DNA from 2 places in the Ensifer sp. 38_S197 genome. Region 1 is predicted to be linked to the other one. Evidence: riboswitches for the same ligand, from Rfam matches in the RefSeq annotation. Region 1 holds a riboswitch; the other holds the start of a gene.
What was found. Region 1 has a riboswitch for thiamine pyrophosphate ahead of thiD (bifunctional hydroxymethylpyrimidine kinase/phosphomethylpyrimidine kinase). Riboswitches for the same ligand answer to the same signal wherever they lie in the genome.

Region 1 (4,834 bases):
GCTCTTCAAATGCTCGGATCGGATGAGGCGTCAGGCGCTGTTTCGCCAGCCACGGCCAGATACGTGGAGCGTGTCGATCAGGCCCTGTTCCGGGGACGCTGGATGCAGACGGTGGAAACAGAAGGAACGGCCCACAACGAGGTTTCGGCATGAGTGAAAAACTCCGCGTGCTGGTCGTTTCGCACGGCCACCCGACCCATTCGCTCGGTGGCGCCGAGATCGCCTCCCACGGATTGCACAAGGCATTGAACGGCCTGCCGGGCATCGAATCGATCTACCTTGCCCGCGTCGGCAATCCCGTGCCGCGCCACGGCGCGTCGGCACTGATGAGCCTAAGGCTGGCGATGGACGAGGTGCTCTACCATGCCGAGGACTTTGATCATTTCTTCCTGTCCAATGGCGATACAGACGCGATCCGCCGAGACCTCTTGCGCTTCGTGGGAGACATCAAGCCGGACATCGTCCACTTCCACCATGTCATGGGCTTTGGGTTGGAAGCCCTCTATGCGGTGCGTGACGCTCTGCCGAAAGCACGCATCGTCGTAACCTTTCATGAGTACCTGCCGATCTGTCACAACCACGGACAAATGGTGAAGCGGCCCTCGGGTCAGCTTTGCAATGGCGCCTCGCCGATCAACTGCCACACGTGCTTCCCGGAAATCCCTGTGTCGCGCTTCGTCCGCCGCGAGCAATTCGTCCGGGGCATGCTGAACCTTGCCGACGCCTTCATCGCCCCGAGTGCCTTCCTTGCCAATCGCTATGTCGAGTGGGGTATCGCCGCCGAAAAGATCTTTGTGATCGAAAACGGCATCGTCATGGGGGAAAAGACGCCCGCCCGCGAACTGCCGACGGCGACGGCACGACGCAACCGCTTTGCCTATTTCGGTCAGATGACCCCTTTCAAGGGCGTGCATGTGCTGATCGACGCCGTGTCGCGCGTGCCGGAGGAGATCTGGGGAGACGATTCGACGCTGATGATTTTTGGCGGCAACCTGGAGCGCCAGCCGACCGACTATCAGGACCGCGTCGCGAAACTGATCGAGGATGCAGGGCGCCGGGTTCGTTTCTACGGTGCCTATCAAAACCAGGATATGCCGCGGCTGATGCGCTCGGTCGACTGGGTGGTGATGCCCTCGGTCTGGTGGGAGAACTCCCCGGTCGTCATCCAGGAGGCGCTGCACCATGGCCGGCCGATCCTGTGTTCAGATATCGGCGGCATGGCCGAGAAAGTTCGCGACCGCCTGGACGGCTATCATTTCCGAGCCGGCAGCGCACAAGACCTAGCGGATCGGATGATCGATGTACTGAGCACGCCGCGATCCTGGGACAACCTTCGGGCAACCCTCAGGCGCCCGATGAGCCATGTCGATTGCGGCCGCGAGCATGTCGCTCTCTACCGGAAACTGCTCAAGGCGGAGCATCCGTTTCACGCCAACGTAGCAGTGGCCTGAACCAAAACCGGGGCACGCCCCCTCAAGCAACTGCAGCCCGCGGACGACGAGCTTCCCGCCTCAGATCATTTCATTACTCTTATTAAACAATGGAATGACCTTACTTTTTAAAGCGGAACATGAACAATGGACCGGCACAAGGTTTCGGGATGGATATTAATCGCCGCCGTTTCCCCACCACTGATGGAAGTGATGAACCGGCCCCCGCCCTTGCCCGATTTTAAACGCAACTCCCGCGACAAGCGCGTCATGCAGATAGGTCTTGGCGGCTACTACTGCGTCTTGAAGCTCCAGCCCACGGGCAAGACCAGCGGCGATGGCGGCTGAGAGCGTGCAGCCGGTGCCATGATCATTCCTCGTCTCGACCCGCGGACGAGACAGACGCAACGCGGTGTCCCCGTTGAAGAGAATATCGACGGCTTCGTCGCCCTCGGCATGCCCGCCCTTTATCAACACTGCACGCGCACCAAGCTTCAGCAGCATCTCCGCCTGCCGCGCCATTTCCGTCTCGTTCTCGGCAATCGCGCGCCCGGTCAGCAGCGCCGCTTCGGGCAGATTCGGCGTCAAAATCAGCCCTAGCGGCAGCAATTCCTCCTTGAGCGTCGCGATCGCATCTGGGCGCAACAAAACATCGCCTGAAGTAGCGACCATCACCGGATCGATGACTGCCATATGCCCATGTCGCTTCAAGCCGGACGCGATCGCCGTAATGGTCTCCTGGCGAGACACCATGCCGATCTTCACCGCGCCAGCGGCGAGATCTGAAAACACGGCATCCATCTGAGCTGTGACGACGGCTGGAGAGATATCCTCGACGGCTCTGACCCCGCGGGTATTTTGCGCCGTGATGGCAGTAATCACGCTGGCACCGTAGACGCCGAGCGCCGAAAACGTCTTCAGATCCGCCTGGACGCCGGCGCCACCGCCGGAATCCGAACCTGCGATAGTAACGGCGATAGCGGTCATGCCTGGCTCCTCTGGAGAGCAGAGATGCGTTCAATGTGGACGAATGCGCTCACAATCCAGGCACCCAAGAAACGGCCCGTTCCCGAGCATCCTCTAGCAATCAACAAGGGAACCGAATGATCGAGCAGGCGCATTGGGCGGCTCGGCTTCCGGAACCGTGCCTCGCGCCATGGTAAACTACGTGTAGGCACCAACGATCTCCCAAAAGCATATGACGGAGATCCAAATGAACGACGGAGGCGCGGCTGATATCCCAAGGAGGCCTCGCCGTTCCTACGCCGGTATGATCCGGATCAGGTACAAGGGTCTGGCTCACCGCCATCTCAGCACCGTCAGGTGCGCCCCTCGGCATGCGTGATTACTGGGGGGCACGAGGCGGGATGTCAACTGCCAGAGTTCAGGGCGGGACACATCGGCTCGATGAGGAAGATGGGCGAATCAAGGTGCTCCGCAATGAAAAAGGCCCCTATTGCCTTGAGAGCGCAAAGGGCCTTCTATCTGAGCGTTCGACTTCACAGACATTCAGACTTTTACTTTTCTTGCCCAGCAATGCAAGCGCTGATCTGAACCTTCAAACTGAACCAGTTTTGGCTAGAGTTTTCCGGTGTCTATTCCTGGCTGGGAAAGGGACGGAAGACGATGAAGGCATCGCAGTTTTCGGACGCCCAGAAGGCGTTCATCCTGAAGCTATTTTTCGCGACTTGACATGTTTGCGACCATTCTCCCGCGCGCTCCAGACCTTGGCGATTCGTACGAGAGCCTAATATCCCCATTCCGGACAATATCGTCCGCGTGGTCGCTGGAACTTGCCAGGGACGCGTTGCGCAACGCGTTGTGGACAAATCGTAGAGAAGAATGTACCTGCAGCCCTCTAAAGTGATCAGTTCGCGTTGCGTGCTGATCGGCCGCAACAACGTTTGCCGTCGAGGCAATGCCAACTAAGGCACGATATGCGATCCAAGGAATACGGGCTCCTGCTCGAGCTGCCGGCTGTACGGAAGAGATCCCCCAGCCCCATCAACACCTGCGAACAAAGCAGGTAACGCCTATTGCGAGCCACGAGCCAGCCAGTATTCCAAAACTACTAGAGTCGTGGAGCATCAAAGTTGCATTTCAATATAGCGGGATACCGATTTCAATCATAGTTGATCTATGGACGCTAATTTGAATTGCCGACGTTAGTAAAGGAAACCAAGAATGTCATCGCGGCTTGGCGAGATTTTGATAGTCACCGAAGAGCTTGCTGGCTTGAACAGATCTGGTGGGATCGGCGCATGCGCGCTGGGTCAAAGCTTACATCTGCAGTCGCTAGGCTACCACGTCGATATTTTAATTACTGATCTGGACTGCAATCAAGCAACACAGCGAGAACTGCTGAGAAACCACAGCGACTTTACAATTCGTTTTCTTCGAGATCTCGTTGACGCAGACGACGTCGTATCACAGCCTGTTGACGCAATATCGAAATCATATTGCGTCTATCGGTATGTCAAATCGCAGAACTATCACGTTGTGCATTTCAACGACTGGCTCGGTTCAGGCTTCTATACGGCAATGGCGCGTCGCCAAGGCCTCATCTCGAGTGTCATCGTGACCCATTTGCATGGTAGTTCTGAGTGGGTTCGGAGGCACAATAAGAACCTTCCTCGCCTTGAAGAGTTCGAAACAGAAGCGATCGAGAAGAGCCAGATCGAAAATTCGGACTTAGTGATCAGCCCAAGCGAGTATCTACTCGATTGGTATGCCGCTTCAGGAATTCGACTCCCAAAATCAAAGGTGTGCAATTGGTTGCTACCCCAATGGTTTAGTGAGGGGTTCAACGGCGACCGCCCCTTAAGTTGTGCACCCGTAGCCTCTGGCAGCATAGATACCCTGATCTTCTTTGGAAGACATGAGCGTCGAAAAGGCTTTGAACTCTTCCTTAGGGCAGTGGCGGCGTTCCCCAAGAGTTTTCAACCGAATTTGGTTTTCCTTGGGCGTTTTGATCGCCTTAACCAGGAGTTCTCCGGTTCTGCCGCCCTTAGAAAGCTACAGGGCTACGGCGGGGAAATTGATTTCGTTAATGACCTACATCAACAAGACGCGATCCGATTCATTCAGAAGGCCACGAATGCGCTCTGCGTGATGCCCTCCTTGGTTGAAAACAGCCCCTGTGTTGTAGGAGAATGCTTCACGATAGGCACACCCTTCATCGCAACCAATGTAGGCGGTATAGCGGAACTCATAGCGCCCGATAGCCGGGAAGCCTGCCTACCGGAAGCCGAACCTAAGGCACTCGCCGACGCAATTCAGCGTGCAGCACTTTTGGGGATCGACCGAATAGAGTCGAACTCTCGTCCCACGTCGGATCAAAGAAGCATGGACTGAAATACATGCGTCGCTGCAGCTACCGGCTGGAGAAATCGCTAAAGTGGAGT
Region 2 (4,834 bases), 740 kb from region 1:
AAGAGCTGGTCCAGGCGAACCGGCTGGCGATCCTCGGCCAGGTGGCCGCCGGCGTCGCCCACGAGATCAACCAACCGGTCGCCACCATCCGCGCCTATGCCGACAACGCCCGCACCTTCCTCGAACGCGGCCAGCAGGAAACGGCAGTGGAGAACCTCGCCAGCATCGCAGACCTTACCGAACGGGTCGGCACCATCACCGACGAACTCCGGAGCTTTGCCCGCAAGGGCCGCTTCGTCGCCGAGCCGACACCGATGCGCGATGTGGTCGAAGGCGCGCTGATGCTCCTTCGCAGCCGCTTTGCCGGCCGCATGGATGCGATCGTCGTCGACCTGCCGGAAAACGGCCTCAGCGTGTTCGGCAACCGTATCCGTCTTGAACAGGTCCTGATCAATCTCCTGCAGAACGCGCTCGAAGCGCTCGGCAATCGGACCGACGCCGAAATCCGCGTGCGTTGCGAGGACGGCCCTTCCGGCAGCGTTTCGCTTGTCGTTGCCGACAATGGCCCGGGTATCCCGCAGCATATCCACGAAGATTTGTTCACGCCATTCAACACCTCCAAGGACGAAGGACTCGGCCTCGGTCTTGCCATCTCCAAGGAGATCGTCGCCGACTATGGCGGCGAGATATCAGTCGAAACCAGCGACAGGGGCACCGTCTTCACGGTCCGCCTGAAAAGGGCCTGAGCGATGCAGCCGTCCGTTTACCTCATCGACGACGACAACGATCTGCGCAAGGCGATGAAGCAGACGCTGGAGCTTGCCGGCCTTGCCGTCACCTCGCTTGCAAGTGCCGCTGAAGCGCTGGAGACGCTCGATGCCGATTTCGACGGCATCGTCGTCAGCGATATCCGCATGCCGGGCATCGATGGCCTGGCGTTTCATCGCCGCATCGCCGCCTTCGATGCCGACCTGCCGGTGATTCTGGTAACCGGCCACGGCGATATCCCGATGGCGGTGCAGGCATTGCAGGATGGCGTCTATGACTTCATTCCCAAGCCCTTTGCCGCCGATCGGCTGGTGCAGAGCGTGCGGCGCGCCCTCGAAAAGCGCCGGCTCGTCATGGAGAACCGCGCGTTGAAACGGGCGGCGGAGACGGCCGGCGACAGCCTGCCGCTGATCGGCCAAACACCGGTCATGGAGCGGCTGCGGCAGACGATCCGGCACATCGCCGACACGGATGTCGACGTCCTCGTCGCCGGCGAAACCGGCAGCGGCAAGGAGGTGGTCGCCACCCTGCTCCACAATTGGAGCCGGCGCCGCAACGGCAACTTCGTCGCGCTGAACTGCGGCGCGTTGCCGGAAACGGTGATCGAAAGCGAACTCTTCGGCCACGAGCCGGGCGCCTTCACCGGCGCCTTGAAGAAGCGCGTCGGTCGCATCGAACACGCCAGCGGCGGCACGCTGTTCCTCGACGAGATCGAGGCAATGCCGCCGGCAACTCAGGTCAAGATGCTGCGTGTTCTTGAAGCCCGCGAGATTACGCCACTCGGCACCAATCAGGTCCGTCCCGTCGATATCCGCGTCATCGCCGCCGCAAAAATCGATCTCGGCGACCCGGCGCAGCGCGGTGACTTTCGCGAAGATCTCTACTTTCGATTGAACGTCGTGACGTTGTCGATCCCGCCGCTGCGCGAACGCCGTGACGACATCCCGCTGCTCTTCTCGCATTTCCTGACCCGGGCAGTCGAGCGCTTCAAGCGTGACGTGCCCGTCATCTCACCGACCGTGCAGCAGCACCTGATGACGCACAACTGGCCTGGCAATGTGCGCGAACTTTCGCATTTTGCCGAACGCGTCGCGCTTGGCGTCGAAGGCCCGTTGGGGCAACCCGTTGTCTCGACCGAACAGTCCGGTTTCGCGCTGCCGGAGCGGCTCGAACGCTACGAGGCGGAGATCCTGAAGGAGGCGCTCCGAGCCCAGCGCGGCGACGTCAAGGCGACCATCGAAGCGCTCGGCATTCCGCGCAAGACCTTTTACGACAAGCTCCAGCGCCACGGCATCAACCGCGCCGATTATGCGGAGCGCGGCGTTCCGGAAAAACCTGACCACTAGCGTCGAGTCTACATCCGGAATACCCGTTTAACGTGCATATTGAGCAACGAGCGATTTCGCGCTTGACGACCCGTGCCGTTCGATGGCTATCTTCTAGGCATTCACCAGGGGGGTCCCGCAAGGGGCTGAGATTCTGCTGGATGGCCGGCTCGCCGGCTGTGGCGCAGTGACCCGTTGAACCTGATCCAGTTCATACTGGCGTAGGGACGGTGCAGATATCGAAGCCAGGATTCCGTGCATTCAGCACCTGGCGGCGCGTCTTTCATCCTTCCGGCATCAGAACTGGGTCTCCAATCGCAAACTTGGAGCCTCGTCATGAATATTGCCACAAAGCCCACCCCTCTCTCGGTCACCCAAGGTCCGCTTCCGGCATCCCGAAAAGTCCACAAGGCCGGCATCCTGCATCCGGATATCCGCGTGCCGATGCGTGAGATCGCGCTGCACCCGACCTCGGGCGAACCGCCGGTCACGGTCTATGATTCCTCCGGCGCCTATACCGCAGACGATGCCGAAATCCGCATCGAGGAGGGGTTGCCGCGGCTCCGCCGCAATTGGATCGTCGCCCGCGGCGATGTGGAAACCTACGAGGGGCGCACTGTCCGGCCGGAGGACAACGGCTTTGCCAGCGGCGACCGGCTGACGCCGACCTTCCCGTTCCAGCATGCGCCGCTTAAGGCAGTGGCCGGCAAGGCGGTAACCCAGCTTGCCTATGCCCGCGCCGGCATCATCACGCCGGAAATGGAGTTCGTGGCGATCCGCGAAAACCTCGGCCGCGATGCGCGCGCGAAAGTTCGCGATGGCGAGAGCTTCGGCGCCCATATCCCCGATCATGTCACGCCGGAATTCGTGCGCCAGGAAATCGCCAGCGGCCGAGCGATCCTGCCCGCCAACATCAACCATCCGGAATCCGAGCCGATGATCATTGGTCGGAATTTTCTGGTGAAGATCAACGCCAATATCGGCAACTCCGCCGTCACCTCGTCGATGGCCGAAGAGGTCGAAAAGATGGTCTGGGCGACCCGCTGGGGCGCCGACACGGTCATGGACCTTTCGACCGGCCGCAACATCCACAACATCCGCGAATGGATCATCCGCAACTCGCCGGTTCCGATCGGCACCGTGCCACTCTACCAGGCGCTGGAAAAGGTCAACGGCATTGCCGAGGACCTCACATGGGAAGTCTATCGCGACACGCTGATCGAGCAGGCCGAACAGGGCGTCGACTATTTCACCATCCATGCCGGGGTGCGGCTGCATTACATCCCGCTCACCGTCGACCGTGTCACCGGGATCGTCTCGCGCGGCGGCTCGATCATGGCCAAGTGGTGTCTGCATCATCACAAGGAAAGCTTCCTCTACGAGCATTTCGAGGAGATCTGCGATATCTGCCGCGCCTATGACGTCTCCTTCTCGCTCGGTGATGGCTTGCGCCCCGGCTCGATCGCTGATGCCAACGACGCGGCGCAATTCGCCGAACTGGAGACGCTCGGCGAGCTCACGAAGATCGCCTGGGCCAAGGATTGTCAGGTGATGATCGAAGGCCCCGGTCACGTGCCGATGCACAAGATCAAGGAAAACATGGACAAGCAGCTCGCCGTCTGCGGCGAGGCGCCGTTCTACACGCTCGGACCGCTGACGACGGATATCGCTCCCGGCTACGACCACATCACCTCCGGCATCGGCGCCGCGATGATCGGCTGGTTCGGCACTGCGATGCTCTGCTACGTCACGCCGAAGGAGCATCTGGGCCTGCCGGACCGCAATGACGTCAAGGTGGGCGTCATCACCTACAAGATCGCCGCCCACGCCGCCGATCTCGCCAAGGGCCATCCCGCCGCGCAGGTGCGCGACGACGCGCTGTCACGCGCCCGCTTCGAGTTCCGCTGGGAGGATCAGTTCAACCTGTCGCTCGACCCGGAGACAGCCCGCAACTTCCACGACGAGACGCTGCCGAAGGAAGCGCACAAGGTGGCGCATTTCTGCTCCATGTGCGGCCCGAAGTTCTGCTCGATGCGGATCTCGCACGACATCCGCGCCGAAGCGCAGAAGGAAGGGCTGGAGGCGATGGCCGCGAAGTATCGCGAAGGCGGCGACCTCTATATGCCAGTCGGCGAAGTCGAAGCCGAAGGGTAAAACGAAACGCGTCGGGAGGGAGCGCCATTGCATTCCCTTCCGACGGCAAGGCAAATGCTCTCGTCTATTTCGAGCCGGCGCCTTCCTTCCACCTCGGCGCCCAGCCGTCGCCCGGCGCCGATCGAGGTCAATTAGGTATCGCCCGGTCTCCAGTGACGAGGCCGGACTGGCCGGGCTGCGCCAGTTCGTTTTCGCGGCAGAGCTGGCCGCAGCCGAGTTCGAGAGCCAAAATCAGCGAAGCGTCCCCAGATCTTCGCCGACCGCGATTTCCTCTCGCGAAGCGGCTTGGTCGAGGATGGCGAACAAGCGCGGATCGACAGGGCCGGCGACCTGCATCGCATCAGTGTCCGCCAGTCCATCGCCACCGGCTGCGCCGACCAAGACCAGCAGCGAGAAAGTCTGGTCCGTCAATGGGCGTTCCTTCCGGCGTTCCACCGCGCCGCTCGTGGAATAGCTTGTCCCCTCATCGGTTGAACGATATGTAGGGCTCGCGCAAAAGTCGCCGCCGGCGAACCTTCATTCGCGCTCAGCCGCCGTCCTCTGCCGCACAGAAGGTCTTGCAAGACGACGCCGGTTACATAAGGAGAAAGACTTGAGGACAAGCCTGCTGAGACTGACGGCCCTGTCGATAGGCGGCTTTCTGGCAC

Region 2: another riboswitch for thiamine pyrophosphate. It lies ahead of thiC (phosphomethylpyrimidine synthase ThiC); the one in region 1 lies ahead of thiD (bifunctional hydroxymethylpyrimidine kinase/phosphomethylpyrimidine kinase).

Annotation. Positions count from the first base shown of each region.
Region 1 covers NZ_JBXOVZ010000001.1:191,377-196,210, forward strand. Annotated here, with positions in the region: gene AC1Z3V_RS00695 (hypothetical protein) at 1-153, shown strand, start outside; gene AC1Z3V_RS00700 (glycosyltransferase family 4 protein) at 150-1,451, shown strand; gene thiD (bifunctional hydroxymethylpyrimidine kinase/phosphomethylpyrimidine kinase) at 1,608-2,417, opposite strand; TPP riboswitch at 2,671-2,773, opposite strand; gene AC1Z3V_RS00710 (glycosyltransferase family 4 protein) at 3,615-4,784, shown strand; gene AC1Z3V_RS00715 (glycosyltransferase family 2 protein) at 4,828-4,834, shown strand, end outside.
Region 2 covers NZ_JBXOVZ010000001.1:926,597-931,430, forward strand. Annotated here, with positions in the region: gene AC1Z3V_RS04190 (sensor histidine kinase) at 1-686, shown strand, start outside; gene AC1Z3V_RS04195 (sigma-54-dependent transcriptional regulator) at 690-2,054, shown strand; TPP riboswitch at 2,151-2,279, shown strand; gene thiC (phosphomethylpyrimidine synthase ThiC) at 2,370-4,187, shown strand; gene AC1Z3V_RS04205 (hypothetical protein) at 4,419-4,598, opposite strand; gene AC1Z3V_RS04210 (hypothetical protein) at 4,780-4,834, shown strand, end outside.